Regions from separate parts of the Sulfonitrofixus jiaomeiensis genome, predicted to be linked through region 1. Evidence: riboswitches for the same ligand, from Rfam matches in the RefSeq annotation. Region 1 holds a riboswitch; the other holds the start of a gene.
The links. A riboswitch is a leader RNA that binds a small molecule or an ion and turns the genes downstream of it on or off. The one in region 1 is predicted to bind cyclic di-GMP.

Region 1 (15,580 bases):
CCTGTCGCATAGAGATTGTTGAAAAAGAGGGACTCTTTGATGGTTCTGTCCATTTCCGGGGTGAGGTTTTTCGTGTTGCCGTAGGTCCCCATATAGGCGGCGCTCATGCTCTCGATCATGATCAGCATGACGTTGTAGCGTTTCTCCCCGCCCTGCGTTGTATAGTGGCGGGTGATATCGTTAAGATTATCATTGAGAAATTGCGCATCCCGGCGGGTCTGCATACGGTGAAGGCTGCTTAAGACCTTGTTGATATCGTTTGTGCGGTAGAATTCGTCATAATCAAGCGTATTGTTGCGAAAAGCGGAAAAGAGGGAGTAGAGCCCGTTTTTGGAAAGTTCCGCATTGAACTTGTTGCTGAAGGCCGCCGTAAGGCTCTGCTTTGTCAAAAGATTGAAAAATATCAAAGGCAGCAGGAGCAGAACAACGCCCACTTTCAGACGTGACATAAACCCTTTTTCATCCTTGAACGTACTGTGCAGCGCATGGGTCTTTTTGATGTAAAAGACAAAGAGTGAGATCGTAAGAAAGAGAACGACCGCTAAAAGGAGCGGTACGGGGTAGGACTCCAGAATATTGTTGATCACCTCGTTGGTATAGACCAGATAGTCGACCGCGATAAAGTTGAAGCGCTTTCCGAACTCGTCCCAAAAGAACCACTCGCTGAAGGCGTTAAAGACGACCGAGTAGACAAAGCCGAAAAAGATGATGAGTGAGATGATATGGTGGGCTCTGGAGTTGAAGATCTTGTTCGGTACCAGGATGAGGTAGACGACAAAAGGGATGACGTAATACGATGCGGCGACAAAGTCGTAAAAGAGGCCGATGCCGTAGACTTTGAGCATTTCGATAACAGAGAGGCTGACATGGTCAAATGAGTAGCTCAGCAGTACCGTACGCGAGATAAAAGAAATGAAGATAAAGGTTGCAATAAAGAGAAAGACAAGGTTAAAACGATTTGATTTTGTTAAGTACAAATGATGTCCTGGCTGTGTGGAATTTAACCGCGATTATACCTTATCAAAGTAAAAATCCGGTGTCTTGTGCCGTGCTTGCAGACAAATTGACGCATCAAAACACAGCCAGTTTTAACCTCTAAAGACTATAATATCTTTCACTAAACTACTACTATTTTTGACAGGAATACTATGAGCGTACAGCCTTTTACCCACCTTCACCTGCATACCGAATACTCCCTTCTTGACGGCGCCAACAAGATATCCAACCTTGTTGAGCGTGTTAAAGCATTGGGAATGACTTCGGTGGCCATGACCGACCACGGCAACATGTTCGGTGCCATCGATTTTTACAAGCAGATGAAAGCGGCGGGCATCAAACCGATCATCGGGATGGAAGGCTACATCCACAACGGCGAGATGATCGACGACAGAAGTACAAAACAGCGTTTCCATATCTGCCTCTACGCCAAGAACCAGAAAGGGTACGAAAACCTGATGTATCTCAGCTCCAAAGCCTACATCGACGGCTTCTACTACTTCCCGCGTATCAACAAGAAAGAGCTCCGCGAGCATAGCGAGGGGCTCATCTGCTCTTCTGCCTGTCTGCAGGGCGAGGTCAACTGGCATCTCAACCTCCAGAACCAGCGTAATGTCCGTAACGGGGCAGAGGGGTACGAGGGGGCAAAACGTGTCGCGCTGGAGTATAAAGAGATCTTCGGCGACGACTTCTACCTTGAACTGATGCGCCACGGCATCGGCGACCAGCTCTATATCGACGAGCAGGTGCTAAGACTCAGCCGGGAGACGGGGATCAAGATTGTCGCCACCAACGACACCCACTACACCTTTCCCGACGATGCACAGTACCATGAGGCCTTTATGTGTATCGGGATGAATAAACTCTATGACGATCCCAACCGTATGCGCCACTCGGTGCACGAGTTCTATCTCAAATCGCCCGAACAGATGGCCCGCCTCTTCGCCGATATCCCCGAAGCGCTGGAGAATACCCAGGAGATCGTCGAGAAGTGCCAGCTTGAGCTGAAACTCGGTGACCCGACACCGCCGAACTTCAAGTTCACCCCTGAATATGCTGCGCGCGAGAACCTTGATATCAACTATGAGGACGATGCACCGCTGAGTGAAGACGCCGACAAGGAGGCGAAAAAGAAATGGCTGAGTGCTGCCGACAAGAACGACGCCGAGTACTTTATCCACCGCTGCAAGGTCGGGCTTGAAAACCGTCTTCAACATGTCCCGCAGGAACGCCATGACGAGTACCGGGAACGTCTTGAATTTGAGATGGATGTTATCAACTCCATGAAGTTCCCGGGTTATATGCTGATCGTCTGGGATTTCGTCAAAGAGGCGAAGAATATGGGCGTGGCCGTCGGACCGGGACGGGGTTCCGCCGCCGGTTCGCTGGTTGCGTTTGCCCTTGATATCACCGATATCGACCCGATGAAATACGACCTGCTTTTTGAGCGTTTTCTCAACCCGGAGCGGGTATCGATGCCCGATATTGATATGGACTTTATGCAGGCCCGCCGCGGCGAGGTGATCGACTATGTCGTCGAGAAGTACGGACGTAACCAGGTCGCGCAGATCATCACCTTCGGTTCCCTGCTGGCCAAAGGGGTCATCCGCGACGTATCGCGCGTCCTCGACGTGCCGCTTTCGCAGGCCGACAAGATGGCGAAACTGATCCCGGACGAACTGGGCATCACCCTCAACGGCAAGGGCAAACCCGGCAGCGAGGGCTTCAAAGACGGGGCTTTCCAGAAGGAGCCGAAGATCCGGGAACTGATCGAGACCGACCCGCAGGCTGCACGCGTCTGGGAATTCTCCAAAAAACTCGAAGGGCTAAAGCGCAATGCGGGGATGCACGCTGCCGGTGTCGTTATCTCCAACCGGGAGCTCTGGTACAAGACCCCGATCTACAAGCCTTCGGGCGAAACGACCTTTGTCACGCAGTATTCGCTCAACTATCTTGAAGATGTCGATCTCATCAAGTTCGACTTCCTGGGTCTGAAGACCCTTGATGTTATCGATGCGGCGATCAAGCTGGTCAAAACCCGTTATGACCGGGATATCAACTGGCATGAGATCGATGAAAACGATGCCGAGGTATACAGGGTGATCCAGACGGGTGAGACGGTCGGGATGTTCCAGATAGAGAGTTCGGGAATGCAGGATCTGAACAAACGGCTCAAACCTTCAACCTTCGAAGACCTGATCGCGGTCCTGGCACTCTACCGTCCGGGTCCGATGGAGTCGGGGATGCTCGATGATTTCATCGAGCGTAAGCACGGGCGCCAGGAGATCGTCTATGTCTTTGATGCCCTCGAAGAGATACTGAAGCCGACCTACGGGGTCATCGTCTACCAGGAACAGGTCATGCAGATCGTTCAGACCATCGGGGGCTTCAGCCTCGGCGGTGCGGACATCGTCCGCCGCGCGATGGGTAAGAAGAAGGTCGAGGAGATGCTCAAGTACAACAAATTGTTCTCCGAAGGGGCGCAAAAACAAGGGCTCGACTATAAGACCGCTTCGGAGCTTTTTGACCTGATCGAAAAGTTCGCCGGTTACGGTTTCAACAAATCGCACTCGGCGGCCTATGCGATGGTCACCTTTCAGACGGCGTGGCTGAAGACCTACTATCCGCAGGAGTTCATGGCGGCACTGCTCACCTCGGAGAAGGACAATACGGACAAGATTGTCAAGTATATCGATGAGGTCAAGCGCATGGGTATCGAACTCTCGCCTCCCGATATCAACCATTCGCAGCTGGAGTTCTCGGCGATCGAGAAAGACGGTCAGGATGTCATCCTTTTCGGGCTCGGCGCGATCAAAGGCGTCGGAGAAGCGGCCGTCCAGTCCATTCTGGAGGTTCGTGAGAACGGCGAGTTCAGTTCAATGCAGGACTTTGTCAACCGCATCGAGCCGCAGAAGGTCAACAAGAGGGTGCTCGAGTCGATTACGAAATCGGGCGGTTTTGATGCTTTCGGACTCTCCCGCCGTGCGATCCTTGGGCAGATGGACCTGATTATCCAGACAGCGAAAGATGCTTCACAGGCGAAGAAAAATGCAATCGGCAGTCTCTTCGGTGATGATGAGGAGATCTCTACCGTTGAGCTTACCCTGAAAGACGAGGCGGAGTTCGGGCTCAAAGAGATACTGGATTTTGAGAAAGATACGCTGGGCTTTTACGTTTCGGGCCACCCGCTCGATGATTTCCGCGAGCGCATCGATGCACTTACATACACGCTCTCTTCCGATATCGACAACATCACCGACGGTTCGACGGCGATCTTTATCGGGAAAGTCGAAGAGATCACCAAGAAGATCTCCAAGAAGGGCAACCAGTTCGGTATCGTCAACCTGATGGACTTTCACGGCAATATCGAGATGATGCTCTTCAGTGATAAACTCGATCAGCTCGAAGGGATGAATCTGAATGACCCGGTTGCATTTAAAGTCAAAGTGACCCATACTGAGCAGTTTACCCGCATGAGTGTTTTGAAGATTTTTACCCTGGACGAAGTCAAAAAAGAGGCAAAAAAGGTGGTGACAAAGATCGTTGAGAAGCCGCCTGAAATGTTGAAACTTCGCCTGCGTATGGACAAGAGCACGGAATTGCTCGAAGAGCTTTACCGTCTGGTCCGGCGTTATCCGGGCAACCGCCCGCTTCAGCTCAACATTGTCTCAAAATTGCAGAATGTTGTGATCGATTCTGCGATAAGGGTGGACAGCAAAGTACTCGACGAACTGGCACATTTCGAAGCAGTGGATGTGGCGTAAAGTATAAATCAATGTATCGTTGACAGGATAAAATTTTCGCTTTTTAAACCTTGTTTACAAAAAGGTAACATTTACATAAGCTTTGGCAGTCTTTGTATCGCTCGATGTGCAAAAAACTTGAGTATGCTTCATCGTGTAGTCTATTTGCATGATTTCCATCAACTTAGATGATTCACTAGGAACGTGTGTTGGGTATACCGAAAAGTTAGAAAATACCGTTTCTATTCCCTTTCCTCAATCGTCCCGGATCAGTCTGGGCAGAGATTTCCTGGAGAATTCATTTTTTTCAGCACGATTTTTTTGACGGACAGGAATTCTTCCTCATTTTTCGGTTGGTAGTAGGCGATGTAGCTGACGTATGTCAGCAATGCATGCTTTAAGCCTGTATATGACCGGAAAATTACCTGTACAAGCAGTTCTTTCAGTGCGTCGTTTATCGTTGCAAGGGTATTGTATAAGAAAAAGAATGCGGTGCGGGATACTTATGCATGTTCGGAGGGCAAACGACACTGAGAGAATTTTGAATTGAACTCAATCTGAACCGACACGATATTGTTGAGGTTATGATTAGTCAGTACTATATGGCACATAATTATGAGATAAGCCTTCAGTAGGAGTTTAAATACTTTAAAGATGGCCGTGTTATTCTCACCGAAGAGAAAAGTGTGCTTGAATTTTAGGAAAAAATGTTAATTTCGGCAAATACAATTCCAGCTCTGACTCCGGATAAGCATTATTCAAACATTTATTCAAAACGGCTCTGTTGATAGAATATGTTCACTTTTTATTTTATTAGATCGGGTCAATTGACTTGTCTTTTATATCGAGATTTGTATTAGATTACTTTACTTTGATTTTTATATGTGATATCATGTTCTTAACTGCAATAAAGCCAAACTGTCTGTGAGGGCAGGACGGAAAGCTAAGGACCTCCAGAAGAACGCCTGGCTACTCAGCAACTATCATACATTAAATGTCGTTTTGAAATGCTGGCTAGAAGTCATCTGTTCAAAATTCATCTATTCTAAAATATTGGAAGGATGAGACAATGAAACGTGTATTTTTTATTGCGCTTTTTATGGTTAAGTTCCTGTATGCTGCTGAGATCATCGTTGACAATCATGATTCGGGCTTCAGCACGACCGGTTCCTGGTCCGAGTCCGGGGCGCCGGATGAGTATGCCGACAGTTCTGTTTTCAGCAGAACCATCGGCAGCAGCGCGACCTGGACACCCGTTCTGCCGGAGGCAGACTACTATGAGGTTTATGTATGGTATACCGGTTCTACCGTCTATGATCGTGATACAGACGCCAGCTATACGGTCAATCATGCCGGGGGTTCTACGCCGATAGGGATTGATCAGAATCAGGGTTCGGGAGACTGGGTTTTACTGGGCACCTTCTCATTCAATGCGGGCACCAGTGGCAATGTTACCCTTGTGCGTGATGTGGAAACGGGAGGCACCAGCGCCGATGCTGTCAGGTTTGTGTCTCAGGGCGGTGTGCCTACAAACCATGCTCCGGTAGTAAATGCGGGTTCCGATCAGACGATCACGCTGCCTGCAGGTGCCAGCCTGAACGGTACGGTGACCGATGACGGTCTTCCTGCTCCTTATACGGTCGTGTGGACACAGGTCAGTGGTCCCGGGACCGTAACATTCAGCAATGCCGCTGCGGAAGATACGACAGTCAGCTTCAGCCAGGATGGAACTTATGTGCTCAGGCTGAGTGCAGATGATACAGAACTGCAGGGATATGATGATATAGAAATTACAGTCAATCCGGCTGCAGGCAGTGGCGCGATCATCGTTGACAATCATGATTCGGGCTTCAGCACGACCGGTTCCTGGTCCGAGTCCGGGGCGCCGGATGAGTATGCCGACAGTTCTGTTTTCAGCAGAACCATCGGCAGCAGCGCGACCTGGACACCCGTTCTGCCGGAGGCAGACTACTATGAGGTTTATGTATGGTATACCGGTTCTACCGTCTATGATCGTGATACAGACGCCAGCTATACGGTCAATCATGCCGGGGGTTCTACGCCGATAGGGATTGATCAGAATCAGGGTTCGGGAGACTGGGTTTTACTGGGCACCTTCTCATTCAATGCGGGCACCAGTGGCAATGTTACCCTTGTGCGTGATGTGGAAACGGGAGGCACCAGCGCCGATGCTGTCAGGTTTGTGTCTCAGGGCGGTGTGCCTACAAACCATGCTCCGGTAGTAAATGCGGGTTCCGATCAGACGATCACGCTGCCTGCAGGTGCCAGCCTGAACGGTACGGTGACCGATGACGGTCTTCCTGCTCCTTATACGGTCGTGTGGACACAGGTCAGTGGTCCCGGGACCGTAACATTCAGCAATGCCGCTGCGGAAGATACGACAGTCAGCTTCAGCCAGGATGGAACTTATGTGCTCAGGCTGAGTGCAGATGATACAGAACTGCAGGGATATGATGATATAGAAATTACAGTCAATCCGGCTGCAGGCAGTGGCGCGATCATCGTTGACAATCATGATTCGGGCTTCAGCACGACCGGTTCCTGGTCCGAGTCCGGGGCGCCGGATGAGTATGCCGACAGTTCTGTTTTCAGCAGAACCATCGGCAGCAGCGCGACCTGGACACCCGTTCTGCCGGAGGCAGACTACTATGAGGTTTATGTATGGTATACCGGTTCTACCGTCTATGATCGTGATACAGACGCCAGCTATACGGTCAATCATGCCGGGGGTTCTACGCCGATAGGGATTGATCAGAATCAGGGTTCGGGAGACTGGGTTTTACTGGGCACCTTCTCATTCAATGCGGGCACCAGTGGCAATGTTACCCTTGTGCGTGATGTGGAAACGGGAGGCACCAGCGCCGATGCTGTCAGGTTTGTATCGCTGGGCGGTGTACCTGATACTACGTTTCCTATCATCACGATTATAGGGGATAACCCTTTAAATCTGCAGCTGGGCGACACCTTTAGCGATCCGGGGGCCACGGCGCATGATAATATCGACGGTGATGTTACGGCATCCATACAGACAAGCGACGATGTCAACATCTCTGTTGTCGGAACCTATAGTGTTAACTACACGGTTGGTGATACAGCAGGCAATATTACAACTGCTGTCCGTACCGTTGTGGTCAGTGATCCGACAGCAGATACAACACCTCCCGTCGTTACGATTATAGGGGATAATCCTTTAAATCTGCAGCTGGGCGACACCTTTAGCGATCCGGGGGCCACGGCGCATGATAATATCGACGGTGATGTTACGGCATCCATACAGACAAGCGACGATGTCGACACCTCTATCGTCGGAACCTATAGTGTTACCTACACGGTTGGTGATACAGCAGGCAATATTGCAACTGCTGTCCGTACCGTTGTGGTCAGTGATGGCGATTTTCAGGTCATTGAACTTAATGAACTCGAAGCTGACACTCCTAGAACAGAGGATGATTTTGGATACGACGTGGCCATTAATGGGGAGTATGCTGTTGTTGGTGCTCGGCTTGCGGATGTAGGCGGTGTTGGTAATGTCGGTGCGGCATATGTTTATAAAAAAAATATTAACGGGCATTATATTCGGATTGCCGAATTGACATCCGACGATGGTGCAGAAGGCGACTATTTTGGTAATTCGGTAGCTATTGAGGGGGATTATGTGGTAGTCGGCGCAATGGGCGAAGACAATAATAATAGCAGTGCATCTTTTGACAGCGGGGCTTTATATGTATTCAAAAAAGACGCTTCGGACAACTACACGCAGATAGCCAAGCTTGTTGCGAATGATGGCGCCGTCTATGATCATTTGGGTTGGGTGGTTGACATAAGCGGCAATTATATTGTTGCAGGTGCGGACAATGCATACGTAGGAAGTTCATGTTGTGCGGGTGCTGCCTATGTCTTTAAAAATGACGGCCTGGATCACTATACGCAGGTAGATAAGCTTACCGCTTCGGATGCCACAGCTGGTGACTACTTCGGTTATTCCGTATCTGTCAGCGGGGAGTATATTACCGTCGGTGCCTTTTACGAACATGCCCTAGGTATCAACAATGCCGGATCAGCCTATATCTTCAAAAAGGATTCCGCAGCAGATACGTTCAACGAAGTGGCGAAAATCCATGCCGACGACGCGGAAGCGGGGGACCTGTTCGGACGCTCGATCGACATTGACGGGGATTATGTGGTCGTCGGTGCCTGGTACGAAGATCCCAACGGGGTAACAAATGCCGGTTCAGCTTACGTCTTTAAAAACGACGGCGGCGACAGTTTCAATCAAGTAGCCAAGCTCAGCGCCGATGATGCCGGAGGGAATGACCAGTTCGGAATCTCGGTGGCCATAGACGGGGGATATGTCATTGTCGGTGCCCATCATGCAAATTCGGCTTACCTTTTTCAAAATGACGGGACGGATAATTACCTTCAGATGGCCAAGATCGACGTATCCGGAGGTTATTTTGGAAAATCAGTAGATATTAGCGGAATGGATATTGTCGTAGGCGCCAACACTGCTTATCCGACTTCATCACCGGATGCTGGTTCGGCCTATTCGTTTACGATTTTACCGTAACAAGACGCTAATTGCACCTTCAGGTTCCATTAGCGCATAATGTAAATAGACTGGTGATCCATTTTGGTTCAGTATGTGATCCCGAACACTGATTTTAAAATATGCAATTAAATATAGTAGCAGGCGTTAAAGCTTGCCCTGACCGCTGGCATAGTGTATTGCCTCGCATTGATTGGTTATCTGAAAATCCTACGAACTAGTGGTATTATTAGGTTTGTTTATCAAAATGTTATCAATTTGTTATGTTTATGTTCCAAATAAAGCTATATATCAGGAATACCGATTGATAATGTAAATGATTGATTTATGATAAATTATTATAAATGTAGATTAATTATAACAAGAAGGAATAAATTGTGATAAGAGTCAGTACATCTATTCTAACGACTGTTTTACTGGGGTTCCTGACGACCGCCGGGCATTGTAAGAGTATCACAGAAGGACCATATATCGGTTTGGGACTGGGATACTCAATGGCGGATATTGACAGTGAAACTATTAAAGAAGGGTTTTGCGGCGGGGATTGTGTCTCTTACACCGACGATGAAAACAGTTTTGGTTTCAAGGTGTTCGGCGGGTATCTGTTTAACGAGTATTTTGCAGTGGAAGGAGGTTATGCCAATCTGGGTGAATTTACCTATAAGGCGGTATCGACAACCAATTCCACGAAGGGCTCATATAAGCCACAAGGAGTCAATATAGACCTTCTTTTCCTTCTACCGCTGTATGATGAGTCGTTCTCTTTGACAGCGCGGGGCGGGCTGCTTTACTCTTGGTTAAAAGAGGATTATTCGAATGCAGGAGATTTTACGAAAAACGAGCTGGGCTTCAAATACGGTCTCGGCTTTCAATATGACCTTGCTCCGGCATGGGGCCTTCGCGGAGAGTGGGAAGACTATCATATGAAAGAGTCGCTTGCCGGCGGTGCAGATATCCACCTCTTTTCTGTCGGTTTGGTATACCGTTTTGGAATCGAAGAAAAAGCAGTGCCCGAACCGGAACCTGTTGTGGTCATCAAAGAGGTGAAAGTTGCCGCTGAGCCGATTGTCATTACCACACCGCCACCGCCCGCCGAGCGTATTGTGTTCGCATCGGATGCACTTTTCGATTTTGATCAGGCAAAACTGGTTCCACAAGGTAAAGCGATGCTTGCGGAACTCGTTAAGAATATTAATGAAAACGATCGGCTGATCATCACAGGACACACAGACGATGTTGGGGAGGAAGACTATAATCTAGAACTTTCTTACCAACGTGCAAATTCCGTTAGAAATTTTCTGATTATCAAGGGGATCTCCCCGCTGCAGATGGAGATCATCGCCAAAGGTGAAAGTGAGCCGATCGCAGATAACAGTACGGAAGAAGGTCGTGCGGCAAACAGACGCGTAGATATTAGCATTATCACAGCGACAAAGTAAAAGGAGATTTCGATGAATTTTTCGGTACAAAATATAAAAGAGATTGTTTTGGGTCTGATCCTTAGCACCGTATTTGTGCTGTCAGGATGTGACTCAGAAGACAGACTACTGGGAGGAACTGGACTTGGTAACGAGCCATATGTCGTCTCAACAAGCCCGACACAGGGAATGTCAAACGTAGATGTTAATGCGTCTATTATGATTGTTTTCAGTAAAGAGTTGGACCCCGCATCGATCAATGATACAACATTTTATGTAACGGAAGGCAATAATACTGTGCATGTTGGGGGTACGATCATGCATGACAAAAATACCATTTACTTCACGTTTGATGCCGAGATGCTTCCGTATACGGAATACAGAGCTGTCGTTACGCGTCAAGTAACAGATTTGAATGGTCTGCACCCAATCAGTACCTACACATTATTATTTGTCTCTGGCAGCAACGGAGACAGTGATGGTGACGGACTTAAGGACCCGAACGACAACTGCCCGAACGTAAGCAATCCTGATCAGACTGATACCGATAATGACGGCATCGGCGATGCTTGTGACAGTAACACGGACACTGATAATGACGGTATAGAAGATGGAATTGACAACTGTCTTCTTATACTAAACCCGGATCAGGCGGACACCGATGGTGACGGTGCAGGGGACGCCTGTGACACTGATGATGACAATGATGGAATTCTGGACAACAGCGATAACTGTATTGTGACTATCAATCCAGATCAAGCTGACACCGACGGTGATGGTGCGGGGAATGCCTGTGACAATGATGATGATGGAGACAGTATCGAAGACAGTGCCGACAACTGTATATTAGTGTCCAATCCGGACCAGGCCGATACCGACGGTGACGGTGCTGGAGATGCCTGTGATACAGATGATGACAATGACGGTATTCTGGACGGAAGTGATAACTGTGTCTTGATTCCCAATCCCGATCAGACTGACAGTGACGGAGACGGCATAGGTAACAGCTGCGATACTGATGATGATAACGATGGTATTCTCGATGTAAATGATAACTGTATAATCACAGCAAATCCAGGTCAGGAAGATGGAGATGGTGATGGTGTAGGGGACGCCTGTGACAGCAACACCGACAGTGATGGCGACGGGATCGATGACGGTAACGACAACTGTCTTCTGATTCCAAACCCGCTGCAAGAGGACAGTGACCTGGATGGTATCGGTGACGCCTGTGATAATGACAATGACAATGACGGGGTAGTTGACAGTGAGGACAACTGTCCGCTCGTACCAAATGCCGACCAGATTGACAGTGACGGTGACGGCACGGGAGATGTGTGTGATAACACAGCCAATTTGGTGGGACTCTGTGGTAGTAATGCCGAGGCTATTATTAACTTAGGAAATGATCGGGCATCTGTAGAAAGCAGCGCTGGCGGTTTGCTTTGTACGCTGTTGGGGATTTTGTGCCCTAGCATTGAGGGTGATGCCGATCTTGTTGATGCGGATGCCGAAACAGCAGCAGAAGTTACGACACTGCTTGAATTGGCCGGTTCTGCTGTTATACTTGTCAAAGATGAAGATGAAGTCCACACGGGAGGAAGCACGGTCGGATTTGTGGTGCAAGACACGGGGGATTTGCTTACGGTCAATCTAGTCGACAACCTTACCATCAAGACCTATTTAAACGGGGTGCTGCAAGAAGATGTGAGCGGCAGTTCACTGCTGACTTTAGACCTGCTTGGTTTGAACGGGACAGGGAAAGCTTACTACAGCTTCAATTCAAGCAAAGATTTTGACAGTGTGGAGTTAAGTATATCCGGTCTTGCTGATGTCATTGAGACGATAAAAGTTTATGGTGTCTGCGTATACTGATCTCGTCCTTTGTGAAGCTGCAGAACATTGCAGTTTTCACTTATGCTCTCTACCTCATTTTGAAACAGTGCCGAAATAAAAACAGGATTTCATGGACTCTTACAGTGGATTGCTCTGTAATACGTTAAAATTTGATCATACGTCTACAAAGCGTAGATATAAAAAAATATATAATATATTATGTAGATTGATCGGATTTAAGGGAAACAGAGATGATGACAACAGATGAATTCAATGAAGGACTTTTAGGCTTTTTAGACGCTTCACCGACCCCGTTCCATACGACGCGCAATATGGCGATGATGTGTGAGAATGCCGGTTTTATCAAACTGGAAGAGACAGAGAAGTGGGCACTTGTAAAAGGCCAGAAATATTATGTGACACGTAATGACTCCTCTATCATCGCCTTTACCTACCCGGGAGATGACGATTATGTGATGATGGGGGCGCATACCGACTCGCCGAACCTGAAGTTGAAACCTTCACCGGTCATTGAGAAAAACGGTTTAGTTCAGCTGGGCGTCGAACCTTATGGCGGACTTCTGATGAACCCGTGGTTTGACCGTGACCTCAGTATTGCAGGCCGTGTTGCCTATAAAGACACCACAGGTCGAATCAAAGAGGCGCTTGTGAATATGCAGAAGGCGATCGCTATTATCCCGTCACTTGCGATTCATCTTGACGATAAAGCCAACAAAGAGCGCACCGTCAATGCACAGACGGACATCGTCCCTATCATTACAAGCGGTGCGTTTGATTTTAGCGAGTGGATCAAAGCAGCGTTGAAACATGAAGGATATGATGACTTTGCAAGTCTGCTTTCGCATGAACTTAGCCTCTACGATACGCAAAAAGCCGCCTTTGTCGGACTGCAGGATGACTTTATCGCCTCTGCACGTCTGGACAATCTCTTAAGCTGCTATGTCAGCTTATTGACGATCTGCAGCGTTCACCCCTCACGGCCATACCTGATGGTCTGCAGCGATCATGAAGAGGTGGGCAGCGAGAGCACTTCCGGGGCAGCCGGCAGCTTTCTGGAAAGCGTGCTCCGCCGTATGACGGCTGATTTTGAAAGTTATACCCGGCTTACGCGCAAATCGGTCATGATCTCGTGTGACAATGCACATGCGGTCCATCCCAACTATGCAGGCAAACATGATGACAACCATGCGCCGCGTATCAACAACGGGGTTGTCGTCAAGGTCAATGCCAACCAGCGTTACGCCTCAAACTCGCGAACCATCTCAAGGGTTTCGCTGGCCGCAGAAAGTCAAGATATTAAACTCCAGGAGTTTGTGACCCGTTCGGACATGGGGTGCGGCTCTACAATCGGTCCGATCACGGCGACACGACTCGGCATCGACACCATCGATGTCGGGCTACCGACCTTTGCAATGCACTCTATACGAGAGCTTGCGGGAAACAAGGATGCTCATCAGCTTTATCGAATACTGTTGGCCTTGCAGCAATAAAATGCACTTTTAAGTGACGGTTTTTTCCTTTGACTGTACCAGGATAACCGTCATCATGATCAAGGCGATCAGTACGGCAATGGAAGCGATCGCCAGATAGGGGTCGATTGTTTCCAACAGCACATAATTGCCATAAAGCAGAAACAGGCCGATACCAAGGAAAATTGATGAGGCATGATGGACATAAAACTGTACCCTGGCCAGTGTTGAACCGCTGTCGGAGATCCAGAGCTTGTGACACAATCCGTAGATAAAAGAGACGACAAAACCTACCAGCATTATGTGGGCATGCGTGACCAGCTGCCCGTGATCCTGCGACGCCGCCATATAGATACCCAGCAGCAAACCGATGATAGCATAGCCGAAGGCTGACAATACATAGCTTCTGTCCATGATATCCTCCTATAAAGCAAAGTTATATAATCACTATAGAACGCTATGTCTTAATAAGCTATGGTATTGATAGGGGAGAATATTTCTTAAGTATTATCTGTAATTCGGTTCTGCCGAGGTTAAAAAGGGTAAAAATTCAAAACAGTAAGGTATATTTCCATCTGATTTCGGCCCGATATTCTCGGACGTAATACTATTTATACATTTTTGTAGTATGATTATTGTACACCATTCAAGGAGTTGACCATGAAAAAGTTCTCTATCGTTTTAAGTACATTGTTACTGGGCGCTGCGGTCTACGCGGCTGATTTTTCGTCAAAAAGTACGGATGAACTGTTGAATATGCGCGGTACGTTGACCACTGAGCAGGAGCGTACCCAGTTGCATAATGAGCTAAAGATCCGTGAAAAGACAATGACACAGGATCAGCTGAAAAAGTTTCAGACCTATCCGCCGGAGAACCGTGTACGCAAGTATCAAAACAAGGGACAAGGCCCAGGTATGGGTCAAGGTCAAGGCATGGGTCAGGGACAAGGTATGGGAGGCGGTAAAAACCGCTGATCATTCTGATCGCATCTGCTAGCCATTCCCAGGTTTAACCTGGGAATGAATATTTGCCACTTTGCCAAAACTTTTTGACATCAATAAACTTTATTTCTGCAGAGCAATGTTTCATGTTCACATGTCTCAAACGATCTAATTTCTCAGAATAGTCATTATTCACAGCTTTAGCCCCTCTGTTATAACTTCCTTTCATTTTTCAATCTTATGCTCTGTCAATAAATACAACCTGAGTTTAGGTCAATACGATATAGGGATTTATGCTGATCCGGGGAATGAAGAAGCTTCTGGTCATGATCAATGCAGAGGGCCTCTCTCCTTCAGGCGCTCTTTGATAATGTGGAGTGCTGCGACAGATATATCGATCAGGGTGATGTCACCGAACCCTTTTTCAAGTAGGTGGTCGGCGCCGCATCCGATGTGATGAATGAATGTTTCGGTGCGGCCATAATGTACTGAAGAAGTGTACACAATATTTCCAGAACCGCTTGATACCAACCGACCTTTCTCGTATCTGTTGTCCGGTAGATAACTTCCCAGCGGTCACTGCGTGTT
Region 2 (15,580 bases), 200 kb from region 1:
CCGGTTGCGGCAATCATCTTGGCCAGTGAAACCGCGATAATTGTCTTGCCTTCACCCGAGATCGAAGAGGTCAATGCAACGATCTTGGATTTTTTGGTACCGCCCACAAACTGCAGGTTCGTACGAAGCACACGCATCGCCTCTTCAAACTGCGAATACCCCCTCTTGTTCTTACGTTGCGGGATAGCACCATAGAGGGGAATAGTGCTGATCTTATCGAAATCCTCAGCTGTTTTAAGGGTATCGTCCAGAAAAGAGCGTAAAAAGGCCGAAGCGACCCCGACGATAAGCCCAAGGATCATCCCCACTAAAATAATAAACAGACGTTTTGGTTTGATAGGGAGCTTCGGCAGCAGTACCGAATCAAGCACACGTGTTTTCGATATGGTCGAGGAGCTTAAGATTGCCGTTTCGGCCCGTTTTTCCAACAGATAATTATAGACTTTCTCGTTGACCGTCGTATTACGCGTCAGGTTCGCCAATCTTCGTTCATTTTCAGGAAGTGCTTCCAGCGAACGTTGATATTTGCTAATATACTGCTGCAGCTTCTGTTTGCGCTCTTCGATGATGCGCAGATCATTCTTCAGTGTATATTTAATCGATGATTTCAAAGTTGATCGTTTCTGTCAGTTTGATCACATCCGGATGCAGTTCGGTGAACTCGACCAGGAGGGATTGACGTGCCATCATGTTCTCTTGAAACTGTTGGATCATCTGCGCCAGTGCCGGATCCGTAGCGCCGGCAGAGCCCAGGCTGATACCGGCGAGATCTTTGCCGGTATTGACGAACTCCTGAACATTCTTCAAGATACTCGATTCGATCTCAAGTGTCTGGAGCCGACTCTCATACTCAGCCATGTTCTGTGCCGTGATCATCGCCTGCTGGCCGGTATCGACAATCGTATGTTTCGCACGGAACTGCTCCAGCTGCCCCTGGGTTCGCTCAACATCCTTGTTGATCTCGGCGATCTGTGCATCGATAAAGGCCAAGGCTCGATCCGCCTCCAGGGTCTTCTCCTCCAGCTCTTGCTGCAGGTAGCGTTCTATCAGGGCGCTGAGCACCTGTTTCGCACGGAGCGCAACGTTGTCTTGAAAAGTGATCTTCAGTATCGAACCATTTTCAGAAGCCAAAGCGGTCGAAAGGCCTTCGTTAATAAACTTGTGCATCGCTTCATTGGGTGTGATCGAAAAGGAATACTCTTTTTCAACCCGGGTCAACGATCTTTTCGATCTTAATACTGAACCACCCGGTGACGATCTCTTCGCCGAATCTATGTATATCTTCGTAAGGTTTCGGTTCATCCGCAGGCGCTTCGATAAAACCAAACTGCCGTAAAAGTCTCTCTCTTATCTCTATATCAGGCGTCATCCTCAGAATGAAACGGTCACTGCCCAGCATATCCATATAAAAACGGGTTCCATTTAAACGCTTATCGAGCGTTTTTGCCGTCACTAAAAATGGGGGAAGCACGATAAAGCTCGACAGTACGGTAATTGCGCTTCGTAAAGTACCGTGTACCGATATCGAGCCCAGCAAGGACCTTCTCCGCAAGGAAACGAGACTGGATAATATACTGCTCATCTTCGAGATTGGCACTATTTCCGGCAAGAGCAAGGGCCATCGTATCACTGTTATCGCCTCTCAAACGAGGATCTTCTCGCTGGAGTTCTATTGTCGTCGCCGCTTCATAGACATTGTGGTGTAAAATAGGCAAAGACGGCCGAACCGATGGTAAAGACGATCATAAAAATAATAATAGAATATTTATACCGGTTGAGCGTGCTGAAGACCTCTTTGAGGTCGATCTCATCTTTATCGATGGTAGGGTATGTGTTCATTACTCTTACCACGCTTTGGCTAGGTAGGTAATGCTTACAAACGGTTCTAACATCGACGCAACCAGCTGAAACGGCGGTGCGATCTCATCAAAGGCGAGCTGACGTCCTTTAGATGCACGCGGCTGTACATAGACGATATCGTTCGGTTTGAGATAAAGACTTGCAATCCTGACGGCCGACATCTGGGTCAGATCGATCGTACGGACCTGTGGGTTGCGCAGGTCCCCGCGGATTACCAGGATACCCCGGCGCTCTGCATAGTCGGTCAGGTCTCCCGAACGGGCGATCGCTTCGATCAGGTTCATCGTACCGTTTGTCACCTGTACTACACCCGGCGTGTTGACCTCGCCTAAAAGAAAGATGCGCTGATTCATGATCTCTACCGTGACATACGGGGTGCGAATGTATTTCTTATACTCTTTCATTAAATACTTCGCCGCCTCGTCTTGCGTATAGCCCTCGATCTTGACACTGCCGATCAGTGGCAGATCCACCGTCCCCTCTCGCGTTACCAAAAGACCTGTCGTCTCATCGGGTACTCTGCCCCCCGTTGGCGTGCCGCGTGAACTTGAACTGATCATCGCCGTCAGCTCGCCCGGACCTGACTGATTATAAACGATGATATTCACACGGTCATTAGGCTGTATCCTGTTCTCGAATACCATCTCATCCTGATACACCTTCTCGTTTACCTCCGTCGGCTCCTCCGAACGCTCGTCGTCCTGAAACAAGGTGTACCTTTTCATACTGCACCCGGAGAAAAAAAAGAGCGCCAAAACGGTGATCAAAATAGTTTGTCTTAACATTTTTTCACTTTGTATTAGTTTCTGCTTTATCTCTATATTCTAACTAAATTATTTGACATTTTGGTAAAGCCTTTGTTCTCTTTGCAAGATTCTTTGAATTTTGACACAGTTGGGAAAAAGCTTTTTTTTTGCTTGATTGCAGCGCTCCAAAAATTATACCGGTATTAATTTTACAAGAGAAAGAGAAAGTGTTCAGAATTACAATCGATCATCTACTTTTCTGTGATGTCAGCAGAGTGAATGACAGGTTTTTAAACAATGCGGCCGTTGAAATGTCAATTGTATTGCGTACCCGAATTGTAATAATATGCATCAGTTTTAAAGACATGTGATCACTGCCCATATCATTCACTCCACACTGGATAGACAATTAAAAAAACAGCAGCAACAGCCTATGGCGAACAAAGATCATCGACGGATTCATATCTTAACGAGAGAAAAGAGTGTATTTTAAACAAAAAGCGTCATGATCACCATCTAATACATTTTCATATCAATGTATAACTTTTTAGCATCGTTTGGATCTTTTCTTTAGAATTGAACATCATGATATCAATAATAGAGAGAAAAGGAACGAACACATCATCAAATTGCTTGTACTCTATAATCTTCGTATCAATAAAGTTCAGTTTCACACCAGCTTTGGCAAAGGTTTCTTTCACATAAAGCGATTGACCACCAATGGCATTGATATAGTGATCAGCATGCAAATACTTATTTATCGCCAATACCTTCTCTTCTCCCTTTAAAGTATGGTCAATTTTCAGTGTTGATGACACCACTATTTCAGTATCTATATCTAAATATTCCGCTACTTTCATGATGGAGTTGTAGGTATAGAAAAACAGGTTTTTTTCATCAAAGCTGAAAATAGATTCGAGCAAAGGAAATACGTCATTAAAATAGGGCGCTTTTTTGTATCCGTTCTCAATTTGACGTAAGATTTTATCTATCTGTTGGGAAGCATGGTCCGCAAGCCTTCTTTCCACGACATCAAGCTGGTAGGAATCTTTTTTCAGAGGAATGCTGAAGAGTGTTTTCTTTCCAAATAACAGAATATTATTCTTGTTAAACCAACCCCCCTTCTCAAACTGGATATTGTCATAAACCACAAACTTGTCCACAGCATCTATCAGCTGCCAGTAACCAATATAGGGAAAAAGATAAGGTTGCATAATAGCGATAGTCATATGGCCACCTTTACTTTATTTAAATGTTCTTTATTCTCAGCAGTTTTATTCTGCTCAGAATTTTTTAGATAAAGACTCACAAGTAATTTAATCATACTCTATCATCGTCTCTGCTTGTGAAGTGTTTCAATGATAATTTTACTTACTGCAGCTTCAATTCCGGAATGCATAGGAACTACCAATATTCTGCCAGCGATGTCTCTAGAGTTTCTCATCACCTGACGAAGTTTTACATAAGGGAGCGTATCCAGCGAAGGATAAAAATATTGACGAGGTGAGACAGCCTCCGCAAGCAGAGCATTCCGGACATTTTCAAGTTCTTCTTCTGATCTCAAAACGATAGGAAAATAGCTGTAACTTTGTGACGCATCTTTAGTAATACGCTGCAACTGCACATAATCCTTCAAATGTGCGGCATAATAATCATGGCTCTTCTTGCGCTGCGCAAGAATGGTATCGATCTCATCCAACACACACAACCCCATTGCCGCTTCCAGTTCATTCATTTTTGCATTAATGCCTAATGTCTTGACTGTGTTTTGATCGTCAAGACCAAAATTTCTAACGATTTTCGCTTTTTCGTACAGGTCATCATCTTTTACAACAATCGCAGCCCCTTCAATCGTATGGAAAAATTTGGTTGCATGAAAACTGATAACAGAGATGTCTCCGTAATTGAGGATGCTCTCATTTTTATACTTAACGTCGAAAGCGTGTGAAGCATCATAAATAACTTTCAAGCTATTCTTTTTTGCGATCCTGTCGATCTCTTCTATCTCGCAGGCATTACCAAACACGTGTACCGGGACGATCGCGGAAGTCTTTACACTCAATGATTTTTCCATTTTTACAGGATCGATATTGAATGTTTCGGGGTCAATGTCTGTAAACACAGGATCCAGCCCCTCCCATTTTATGGAACTGGTGGTTGCCACAAAACTGAAAGGGGTCGTGATCACTTCACCTTTTAGTTGCAAAAGTTTATATGAGAGCTGCAGCGCGGTTGTACCGTTTGAGACGCAAAGAAGGTTTTTGACCCCAAGATGTTTCGCAAGTCTTTTTTCGAGTTCCTGCACCAATGGTCCGTTGTTCGTCAACCATCCGCTTTCATAGACCTTTTCGACATAGTTTAGAAACTTCTGTTTATCAGGGAAATATACTTTTGAAACATTAACCATTATATGCCTTCATGCGTTTTGAAATCCAAGATACAGCTTTTTATCTACGCAACTTTTCGAGAGTTTCAACCACTATTTTGCTCACAGTAGGCTCAACCCCCGAATGCATGGGGATCACAAGGATTCTGCTCGAGATATCCCTCGAAATCGGCATAATCCTGCGCTTTTCAACATACGAAAGCGTATCGAGTGACGGATAAAAATATTGCCGCGGTGCAATATCTTTTTCAAGCAAAGCTGACCGAACTTTGTCCATCTCCTCTTCCGATCTGAAAACAATTGGGAAATAGGTATAACTCTGCGTAGCGTCTTCATTCTTTTTCTGCATTTGAATATAGTCTTTTAGCTGTTTGACATAATATTCCCTGCTTGCTTTACGCTGTTCATGGATAATGGTCTCTTCATCCAGCATACACAGTCCCATCGCCGCTTCAAATTCGTTCATCTTCGCATTTATGCCCAACATTCCCACGGAATCAGGACCGTCTACACCATAACTTCTGACAATTTTTGCTTTTTCATACAAGGCATCATCTTTAATGACAATTGCAGCACCTTCTATGGTATGAAAAATTTTAGTCGCATGGAAACTGATAGCTGAAATATCACCGTAATTCAATATATGTTTATCTTTGTACTTGACATCAAACGCGTGTGAAGCGTCATAAATGACCTTTAAATGATGCTTATCGGCGATTTCATCGATTTTATCAATCTCGCATGCGTTCCCAAAAACATGGCATGGAGCGATAGCACTTGTCTTCTCGGTAATGGCACTTTCAATATTTTGGGGATCAATATTGTAACTCTCGGGATCAATATCCGCAAAAACAGGGGTAAGCCCCTCAGCCGCAATTGAACTCGTCGTCGAAACAAAACTGAAAGGCGTTGTCACTACCTCCCCCTCAAGCTCAAGCAGACGGTAAGCCAGCTGTATTGCAGACGTTCCATTTGAAACACAAAGCAGGTTTTTTACCCCAAGATACTCTTCAAGTCGTTTTTCAAGCTCCTGGACCAATGGCCCGTTATTTGTTAGCCATCCGCTCTCATATATCTTGTCGACGTAGCTTTTATACTTCTCTTTATCCGGTAAATATATTTTAGTAACATGAACCATCAGTTTCTCTCTTTTTTTAGATCTTTAACACTGTATTTTTTCAAATACCATTCCACTGTTTTCACTATCCCGCTTTCAAAATTCTCATCCGCTTTCCACCCAAGTTCGTTCTCGATTTTTGTCGCATCAATAGCATAACGCCTGTCGTGTCCAGCCCTATCTTCTACAAAAGATATTAGTTCATTGTAACTTTTTAATGATAATTTTTCAATCGGGTGCAATTTATCCAGGATTTCACATATTTTATGCACTATGTAATTGTTTGTACGCTCATTACGGCCTCCAATATTGTAAACCTCGCCGCTGTCCCCCTTATGGTAGACCAGATCAATACCTTTGCAGTGATCGAGTACATAGAGCCAGTCGCGGATATTCTCGCCGTCACCGTAAATAGGGATCTGCTCACCGGCAAGCGCCTTTCGAATGATGGTCGGGATCAGCTTCTCATCATGCTGCTTTGGTCCGTAGTTGTTTGAGCAGTTGGTGACAACGGTATTCATCCCATAGGTATGATGGTAGCTGCGCACAATCATATCGCTTCCTGCTTTTGATGCACTGTAGGGAGAATTCGGTGCATAGGGGGTATTTTCCGTAAAAAAGCCTTCCTCTCCCAGTGTTCCATAGACTTCATCTGTGGAGATATGATGAAAACGGCATGTCTCATATCCATCTTTGCAGACAAAAGGACCCGCCATCCAATATTTGTACGCCACATCGATAAGCGTAAATGTACCTTTTATATTTGTCTCAATAAAGACAGCAGGATTTTTGATAGAGTTATCGACATGACTTTCCGCAGCAAAATGGATCACGCCTCGGACATCATACTTTGCAAATAGCTTCTCAACAAGTGCTCGGTCGCAGATGTCGCCTTTGACAAAAGCATAACGCCCATCTTTTTCCACCTCTTTAAGATTGTCAAGGTTACCTGCGTAAGTAAGCAGATCGAGATTAATGATGGTATAGTCAGGATATTTTTCTAAAAAGTAGGGAACAAAGTTAGAACCTATAAACCCTGCGCATCCCGTAACCAGAATCGTCTTCATTGCTTTTCTTTCACCAAACCTATAAGGTACTGCCCGTAACCGCTTTTTTCAAGCGGTTTGGCGATTTCCAAAATCTTTTCTGCATCAATCCATCCGTTATTAAAAGCAATCTCTTCGAGGCATGCGATCATAAAACCCTGGCGGTCTTCAACAGTCTGAACAAAGATTCCAGCATCAAGTAAACTGCTGAGCGTCCCCGTATCCAGCCAGGCAAAGCCCCTTCCAAGCAGGTGCACTTTGAGTTGTTTTCGCTTCAGGTAAGCCTCATTGACAGAGGTTATCTCCAACTCCCCTCTGGGTGATGGCTTGATCTTTTTTGCTATCTCTATGACATCGTTATCATAAAAGTAGAGCCCGGTCACGGCAAAACTGCTTTTTGGATTTTCAGGCTTTTCTTCAATGGAGATGACTTTTCTATTCTTGTCAAATTCAACGACGCCGAAACGTTTTGGGTCCTTGACTTGATACCCGAATATAATCGCACCCTCCTTTAAATTTGCAGAATCTTTCAGCAACGGCGAAAAGGCATGACCATAAAAGATGTTATCGCCTAAAATCAAGCAAACGCTGTCATCGCCTATGAACTCTTCGCCTAAGATAAAGGCCTGGGCCAGTCCGTCCGGAGAGGGCTGTATCTTGTACTGAAGATGAATACCCCACTGACTGCCGTCGCCGAGAAGTTCTTCAAATCGTGACGTATCCTCAGGTGTTGAAATAATCAGTATCTCTTTGATTCCCGCCAACATCAGTACAGAGAGCGGGTAATAGACCATCGGTTTGTCATAGATCGGCAACAGCTGCTTTGAAATTACTTTGGTCATAGGGTAAAGCCGTGTCCCGCTTCCACCGGCAAGTATTATGCCTTTCATTGTACAAACCTCCATCCATAAATCATTTCACTCAAAGGATGACCTAACACCGTACGTTAAGTGATTATCATATATTAACACAAATCTAAACCAACACAATAGAACTTTTCAGAATCAATCCACCTTTCAATCTTTTAATAAACGCATGGAGATCTTTAAACGCATTCCCTGGCCTCTTATAGACCCGTACCCTCACAGTACCATCCAATATCTGCAGGGAGGTTATTCTCATCTGCGGCCCCTTGACAGATAGTCGCGTTTTTTTTGTGAACACCTTCTTCATCCAGTCTGCCGACCGGCATATGTTTTACTGCATCACCGACGCATACACGTTCCAACCTGTAAATCCATAATTTAATCGTCATTGTGCACCATTTTAATTTCATTATCTAAATTCCAAATCAATCAAAAACACTACACGCCAAAAAGATGTAAAACCATCCCTTTTAAAGGCTACCGTTTATAGAAAATACCCATCTAATATGCTGCTTGTTCGCACTTTATAATAATTTTTTACCCTTTTTTTTTGCCGTTTCATATTTCTATCATTTTTATGTTATTATGTGTCAAATCCCAATTTAACGGAGTGTTGACATGAAAACGTTTTACCTAAGTATGTTATTCGCTTTCTTGGTGCTGTCTGGATGCAGTAGCAACAGCAGCAAGAGCAGTAACGACAAACCGACATTAACAGAGTTCAGTGGCAATGTCGCAGAGAGTGCGGCGGTCAGTTCGGTCATCGGGAGTATCACGGTAGATGCCGGGGATTCTTCTATTACTGCCATTGCGCTCAGCGGCACCGGCAGTACGGATTTCAGTGTCGATACCAACGGGACCATCACAGTGGCCAATGCACTTGATTTTGAAACGCAGGCGGACTATAACCTGACGGCAGTAGCCACTAATGCAGGCGGGGAGAGTGACCCGGTCAGTGTGACGATAGCAGTCACTGATGTACCCGATGTTGTCCCGGTTCTGGCAGCATCAACGGCGACAGTAGCAGAGAATACTGCGGCTTCCGCTGTAATTGGCACCGTAACCATCACCAGTTCCGGAGATGCCCCGATCACAGGTATCACCCTGAGCGGCAATGGCGCGGCAGACTTTGCTGTAGCAGCAGACGGTACGATCACCGTCGTCAACGCGCCGGACTTTGAAACGCGGCCGACATATTTGCTGACGGCAGAAGCGGTAAGCAATGCCGGAACCAGCGCTTCGGTTAATGTTACAATAACAGTCACCGATGTCGCCGATGTTGCGCCGATCTTGGCAGCTTCAACTGCGACAGTAATAGAAAATAATACTACCGTTGTTGGCTCTGTAATCGTTACCAGTTCCGGAGATACCGCGATCACGGATATCACTCTTACCGGTACCGGTGCAACTGACTTTGCCGTAGCAACAGACGGTACGATCACCGTCGTCAACGTTCCGGACTTTGAAACGCAGGCTCTCTATAACCTGCAAGCTGTTGCCACCAATGAAGCCGGAGGCAGCGCTCCGGTCGCTGTCACAATCACGGTCACCAATGATGTTGAGTCCGTTCCGGTCATTGAGGCATTTACTGGAAGCATAGCTGAAAACTCTCCAATCGGAACGGTTGTCGGAGACATTAATATTTCCGGTACCGGAGATGCAGGTATCGTTGACTCCATTGCTTTAAGCAGCGCCGACTTTAAAGCAGCAAAAGATGGCACAATTACTGTTGCGGGCGCTCTTGATTATGAAACAACACCATTCTACAGTATGAAGGCGATAGCGACCAATGCTGCCGGAGGCAGTACAGAGGTTGATGTCAACATCACCATTAACAATGTTCCCGATGTCCCGCCGACTCTTCAGCCTTTTACTCTGACAATAGCAGATGGTACTTCCGGTCACATAGGAGATATCAATATATCAGATAGTGGGGAGAGCACTGTCATACACGGCATCAGTCTCACCGGAATAGGTGCTGAGGATTTCACGGTAACACCTGAAGGCAACATCTCCACCACGGGAACTATTGACTATAAAACACGGGCAATATATAAGTTGACGGCTGTAGCAACAAGCGATGCTGGAGACAGCGCAGCAGTCCCTGTGACGATCATGGTTGATATCAAGCGTACTGCACCTGCACCCGAGACCCAGGACTATTTCGGTTCTTCGGTCGCCGTTGATGGTGCCTATGTGGTTGTCGGTGCTGAAGGTAATGCCTCAAAAGCCGGTATGGCTTATGTCCTTTACAAAGACGTAACAGGAACTTACAGCCAAGTGGCTGAGCTCAACGCCAGTGATGCTACACTTGGCGACAAGTTTGGCATATCGGTAGCCATCAGTGGCGATTATGTGGTTGTCGGTGCGCAGCTCGCGGATACTAACGCAACGAATGCCGGTGCGGCCTATGTCTTTAAAAGGAACGCTCCAGATAACAATTATACTGAGATAGCCCTACTCACGGCCTCTGATCCTGCGGCTGATGACCATTTCGGTTTTTCAGTCGCCATCGATGGCGCCTATGTGATCGTCGGTGCCGATAATAAATCTTCTTCTGTCGACCCGGTCGGCCCGTCTACGGGTGCAGCCTATATCTTTAAAAACAATGGAGATGACACCTATACTGAGGTAAACAAGCTCACGGCCTTCGATCACGAACCAAGTGATTATTTTGGGTGGTCAGTTGACATCAACGGAGATCATGCGATAGTCGGCGCCTGGTCAGAAAGTATGGGCGCAGATGCTGTAATTAGTGCCGGAGCGGCCTACGTCTATAAAAAGGATGCCGGTACAGGCCTTTTCAATCATGCAGACAAACTAATGGCTCCTCTTGGCGATGCCCAAGTAGGTGATAATTTCGGTTGGTCAGTGGGTATCGGCGCAAATGGAGAGTATGCAGTTGTCGGTGCCTATCACGACAATGCCAATCAAGACAGTGTCGATAAAAACAATACCGGTGCAGCCTATATCTTTAAAAACAACGGAGATGACACCTATACCCAGACAACAAAACTTGCTGCTTCCGATGCCGTTGCAGATGATCTATTTGGTAGCGCAGTCAGCATTAGCGGAAATTATGTCCTTGTCGGCGCCAAAAGCGAAGATCCGGCCAGCGATATAAACGGCAATCGTGGTGCAGCCTATCTCTTCCAAAATGATGGAACAGGTGTCTTTACAGAAATCCTCAGATTCAAAGCTCATGATACTGGCGCAGGAGACTATTTTGGATATTCAGTAGCCATCAGCGGTTCTGATATGGTTGTTGGTGCCAGATCTTATACCGAAAATATCATTAGCGAAATGGGTACGGTTTACCTTTTCAATTTTGAACTGAAATAAAAAAACCAATGGATTTTAGGGTTTTAAGCTCTAAAATCTATCATTTCAGCCATTTATCAAAACAAATCCATGTCATGATTGGTTGAATTGTCGCAAGACAGCTATAAAACACTCTCTTCACAATTTCTTTACAACAAGACTATCAATAAATCACATTTTTAGTTTTACACTAGTTTTCTCAAATAGCCACTGATGACATCCCATGAATTTAAAAAAGGTGCTGCCGACAATCTTTTATCCCAGGGAAAAAGGACTTTTTTCCCTAGATTTTGTTAGAATAAATACAACTCTACAAGTCAGGCTTTCTCAGGTATATCACAAACGGCCTTTGTGTCTCAATATAACATGCAATGAGCTAAAATGGCGTTCAAGCGCTTGATTGACTAATGTAAACGTTCGCGATAGAAAAACAGTAAAATGGAGAATAAGATGTATAAGGTACAGACACTGAACAAGATTTCACCGCAAGGTTTGGAACTGTTTTCCCGCGAAGACTATGAAGTCGCCAGTGAAATCACACATCCCGATGCAATCGTACTTCGCAGTTTTTCAATGCATGATATGAAACTACCAAAGTCGTTACTTGCCATTGCCAGAGCCGGTGCCGGAACCAACAATATCCCTATCGAAAAATGCTCTGAAAAGGGTATTGTCGTGTTTAACACACCCGGAGCCAACGCCAATGCCGTCAAAGAGCTGGTACTCGCCGGTATGCTGCTCGCTTCACGTGATATTGTAGAGGGTATCGCATGGGTTCATGGCTTAAAAAAAGAGGGTGACAAAGTTCCGGCACTGGTCGAAAAAGGAAAGTCCCAATTTGCAGGTCAGGAGCTCAAAGGCAAAAAGCTCGGGGTCATCGGTCTAGGCGCTATCGGTGTGATCGTGGCCAATGATGCACTCGCATTAGGCATGGACGTTATCGGCTACGACCCCTTTCTCTCTATAGATTCTGCCTGGGAACTCTCACACAATGTACAAAAGGCCACCGGACTTGAGACACTTCTTAGCGATGTTGACTATCTGACCATTCATGTACCGCTGATGGAGAGCACAAAAGAGATGATTGACAGCGAAAAATTTGCCATGATGAAAGACGGCGTCAAAATCATGAATTTTGCACGAGGTGGTTTGATCAATAATGATGCCCTCAAAAACGCCATTGCCTCCGGAAAAGTCTCGGCGTATGTAACAGATTTTCCCAATGGCGACCTGCTCGATATCAAACAGGTCATTCCTATACCCCACCTCGGAGCTTCAACAGGCGAGGCAGAAGACAATTGTGCAGTCATGGCATGCACCCAGGTAAAACATTTTCTTGAAACCGGAAATATCGAGAATTCTGTAAATTTTCCTAACTGTGTACAACCTAGAATAGCAGGCGCAAAAAGAGTGGTTATAGCCAATAAGAATATGCCAAGCATGATCAGTGAGATCACCTCTTTGCTGGCAAAACACAATATCAATATTGCCAACATGCTCAATAAAAGTAAAGGTAACCTGGCCTATAACATCATCGATATAGAAGACGGAAATCTCCCAGAATCAATGATCGAGAAGTTGCTCGCGATCAAGGGTGTTGTTATGGCCAGAATTATCGACTGAGGATTTGTTCAAACAGCGTGCCAGCCTGTCCTCTTCAGTTGCCAAGTCGATTTGCACAGAGATCTCTTTACCCTGTGCTTCTTGTTCAATTTTACTGCACAACATTTTTAAAAAGTCATATAAATGATCGGCAACAAAGCAATATCTATAACATCGCTAAGTCCGAATGAAAAGAGATGCATAAACAGTGTGATCACCCTACTGACAACCAATCTATATCTGTTAAAAACTAAGAAGCACAAGCAAGAGACGTCAAGTTTCATCTATCTAATCTAAATAAGTAATGAATATTTAAGCTATTTTATATAATAATTCTGATTGTTTATGCCAAACCCGTTGTGAAGCGGGGACGGAAAGCTTCAGGTCTCTTTGATTAGAGATAGCTGGGTTGCCTTGTTTTATAAAGAAGATGATTTTACACTTTTTATTATAAAATCAAGCCTTTTCCCTCTGAACCTTATTCCTCACATACATTATTAAATTAACTAGGCCAAACCCGTTGTGAAGCGGGGACGGAAAGCCACGGGTCTTATTTCATTTTTGAAAGAGATGGCTGGGTTGCATTGACATGTATTCTTATTTATGTGGAATAGTAAGCATCTTCTCATCTACCTCCTTTCATCACTGTATCTAAGATAGCCGGGTTACCTCCTCTATAGATTCACATCCCAGGTTTGAATATTAAATTCTTACATGCCTTTTTGCATGAAGGTTTTATTCAAAAACAAGGATGAACTTTTGTACTTATCGACTAAAAAAAGTTTTTTGACATTACTCATCACAGTCGCTTTTCTGACAGGTTGTCAAGAAGATGCCAATCAAACAAGCAGCAGTACTGCACTAGCACCTAAGGTAAAGACAACACTACCACCGGGCTTAGCTAAAAAAACTACTACAGAGACAGAACCTGTTGTTGAAGAGACACTTCCCGTTGTTGAAGAAACTCAACCTGTCGTTGAAGAGACACTTCCCGTTGTTGAAGAAACTCAACCTGTCATTGAAGAGACACTTCCCGTTGTTGAAGAAACTCAACCTGTCGTTGAAGAGACACTTCCCGTTGTTGAAGAGACACTTCCCGTTGTTGAAGAGACACAACCTGTCGTTGAAGAGACGCTACCCGTTGTGGAAGAGACACAACCTGTCGTTGAAGAGACGCTACCTGTAGTGGAAGAGACACAACCTGTCGTTGCAGTATGTGTAGAAGGCGATGCAATGATCGAAGGCCATGTCACTGACAAAGCGACAGGCAGCGGATTAGCCGATGTGCAGATCAATGTGGGCGGATGTGCCACAGCAACCGATGAGAACGGCTATTTTACACTCTCCAACATTGCTGAAACTGAAAACGCCGTTGTCAATTTTGAAAAAGAGGGCTACCTGCTTGGCAGTACACGTATTCAGGTTGATCTCTATGCGGAAGGTACAACCACTGCTTCTTCGAATTATCTCGAGTACGCTATAGGTACCTATACTTCACAATGGAGTTATGACAGCCAGACCGCAGTTGCCGGTGCCCATCTTGACATACCTACTGATGTCTATGCAGATATGTCAGGTAATGCCTATCACGGTACTGTTACTGCAGGATTAAAAATAGTGGATGTCACTACAGAGGAAGGCAAAGAACTGTTTCCAGGTACTTTTGAAGGGAAAAATGTCAATGGGGAGACAGTGTTGTTTAGCTCTTACGGCCTGATCAGCCTATCACTCAAAGATACTGGCGGTAATGCACTAAATCTTGCAGATGGCGCTACAGCAACATTGACATTTGATGCCGTTACCTCTCTAGAAGAGAAGAACATTATTCCGCTATGGTATTATGACTACAGCCAAGGGACCTGGATCGAAGAAGGCTATGCAGAACTCCAGTCGGATGGAACATATGTGGGGAGCATTTCACACGTTGGTACATGGAGTCTAAATATGCCGCTAGAGACGTCGCCTGGCACATACCGCGGCCGAATCGTGTATAGCGATGGAGTCACGGTTAAAGATGCAAGAGTAGCTCTTATCGGACCTAACTGGATGAGAAGCGATTTGTCAACTGATGCTGATGGGCTATTTGAAGTTACCGTCGTTCCCGGTGATGATTTCCAAATTGTAGCTTATAACTATAAATGGAAATATGAAGCTGCACATGCCAACGTATTACCGGCTGTCGCTTCGGGTGAAATTGTTGAAGACAGGATCTAAATAACCAATTCGAGTTAATTAAATACCGCCAATGAAAAGTAAAGACAAGCGGTAACTAAAAAAGGTGGACTGTATAAAGAGCCAAATTGATTATCCGTCCAAAACGAAGGAAATCAATCTCTCAAAACAGTCGATCTAAAAAGAACGGCATCAGATCGTTTTGCCGTGAAATAATGCCACGGGGCATTGCATATGCCCGTCCAAAAAACACTCCATTGGTATATCTGCAAATATCAGTTTGCTATCGCCAACTTCTCACCTCATCTACTTATATATCAGTGTTCTGGCTCATCTGTATTGCTGCTAAATATTTTAATAGAAAAAGTATCTTTTGTACTGTCATTATTTCCGTAGAGCGTACTGCTTAAACATGTGTTGTCCTGCTTATACAGGATTATTCAAGTACGAATTTATAATCTTAA

Region 2: linked by a shared signal. The riboswitch ahead of WCY20_RS09765 (hypothetical protein) and the one ahead of WCY20_RS08670 (immunoglobulin-like domain-containing protein) in region 1 are both predicted to bind cyclic di-GMP.

The regions. Positions count from the first base shown of each region.
Region 1 covers NZ_CP147919.1:1,719,758-1,735,337, reverse strand. The annotation lists gene WCY20_RS08680 (LTA synthase family protein) at 1-977, opposite strand, end outside; gene dnaE (DNA polymerase III subunit alpha) at 1,149-4,760, shown strand; cyclic di-GMP riboswitch class I at 5,642-5,716, shown strand; gene WCY20_RS08670 (immunoglobulin-like domain-containing protein) at 5,809-9,327, shown strand; gene WCY20_RS08665 (outer membrane beta-barrel protein) at 9,684-10,745, shown strand; gene WCY20_RS08660 (thrombospondin type 3 repeat-containing protein) at 10,758-12,599, shown strand; gene WCY20_RS08655 (M18 family aminopeptidase) at 12,812-14,071, shown strand; gene WCY20_RS08650 (TonB-dependent receptor) at 14,081-14,464, opposite strand; gene WCY20_RS08645 (DUF1104 domain-containing protein) at 14,711-15,025, shown strand; gene WCY20_RS08640 (hypothetical protein) at 15,391-15,580, opposite strand, start outside.
Region 2 covers NZ_CP147919.1:1,923,578-1,939,157, forward strand. The annotation lists gene WCY20_RS09700 (polysaccharide biosynthesis tyrosine autokinase) at 1-611, opposite strand, end outside; gene WCY20_RS09705 (hypothetical protein) at 595-1,218, opposite strand; gene WCY20_RS09710 (hypothetical protein) at 1,205-1,405, opposite strand; gene WCY20_RS09715 (hypothetical protein) at 1,431-1,715, opposite strand; gene WCY20_RS09720 (Wzz/FepE/Etk N-terminal domain-containing protein) at 1,687-1,839, opposite strand; gene WCY20_RS09725 (polysaccharide biosynthesis/export family protein) at 1,845-2,645, opposite strand; gene WCY20_RS09730 (WbqC family protein) at 3,134-3,835, opposite strand; gene WCY20_RS09735 (DegT/DnrJ/EryC1/StrS family aminotransferase) at 3,937-5,013, opposite strand; gene WCY20_RS09740 (DegT/DnrJ/EryC1/StrS family aminotransferase) at 5,054-6,130, opposite strand; gene rfbB (dTDP-glucose 4,6-dehydratase) at 6,130-7,176, opposite strand; gene rfbA (glucose-1-phosphate thymidylyltransferase RfbA) at 7,173-8,045, opposite strand; gene WCY20_RS09755 (cadherin domain-containing protein) at 8,640-11,363, shown strand; gene WCY20_RS09760 (phosphoglycerate dehydrogenase) at 11,781-12,965, shown strand; cyclic di-GMP riboswitch class I at 13,282-13,361, shown strand; cyclic di-GMP riboswitch class I at 13,445-13,531, shown strand; gene WCY20_RS09765 (hypothetical protein) at 13,671-15,158, shown strand.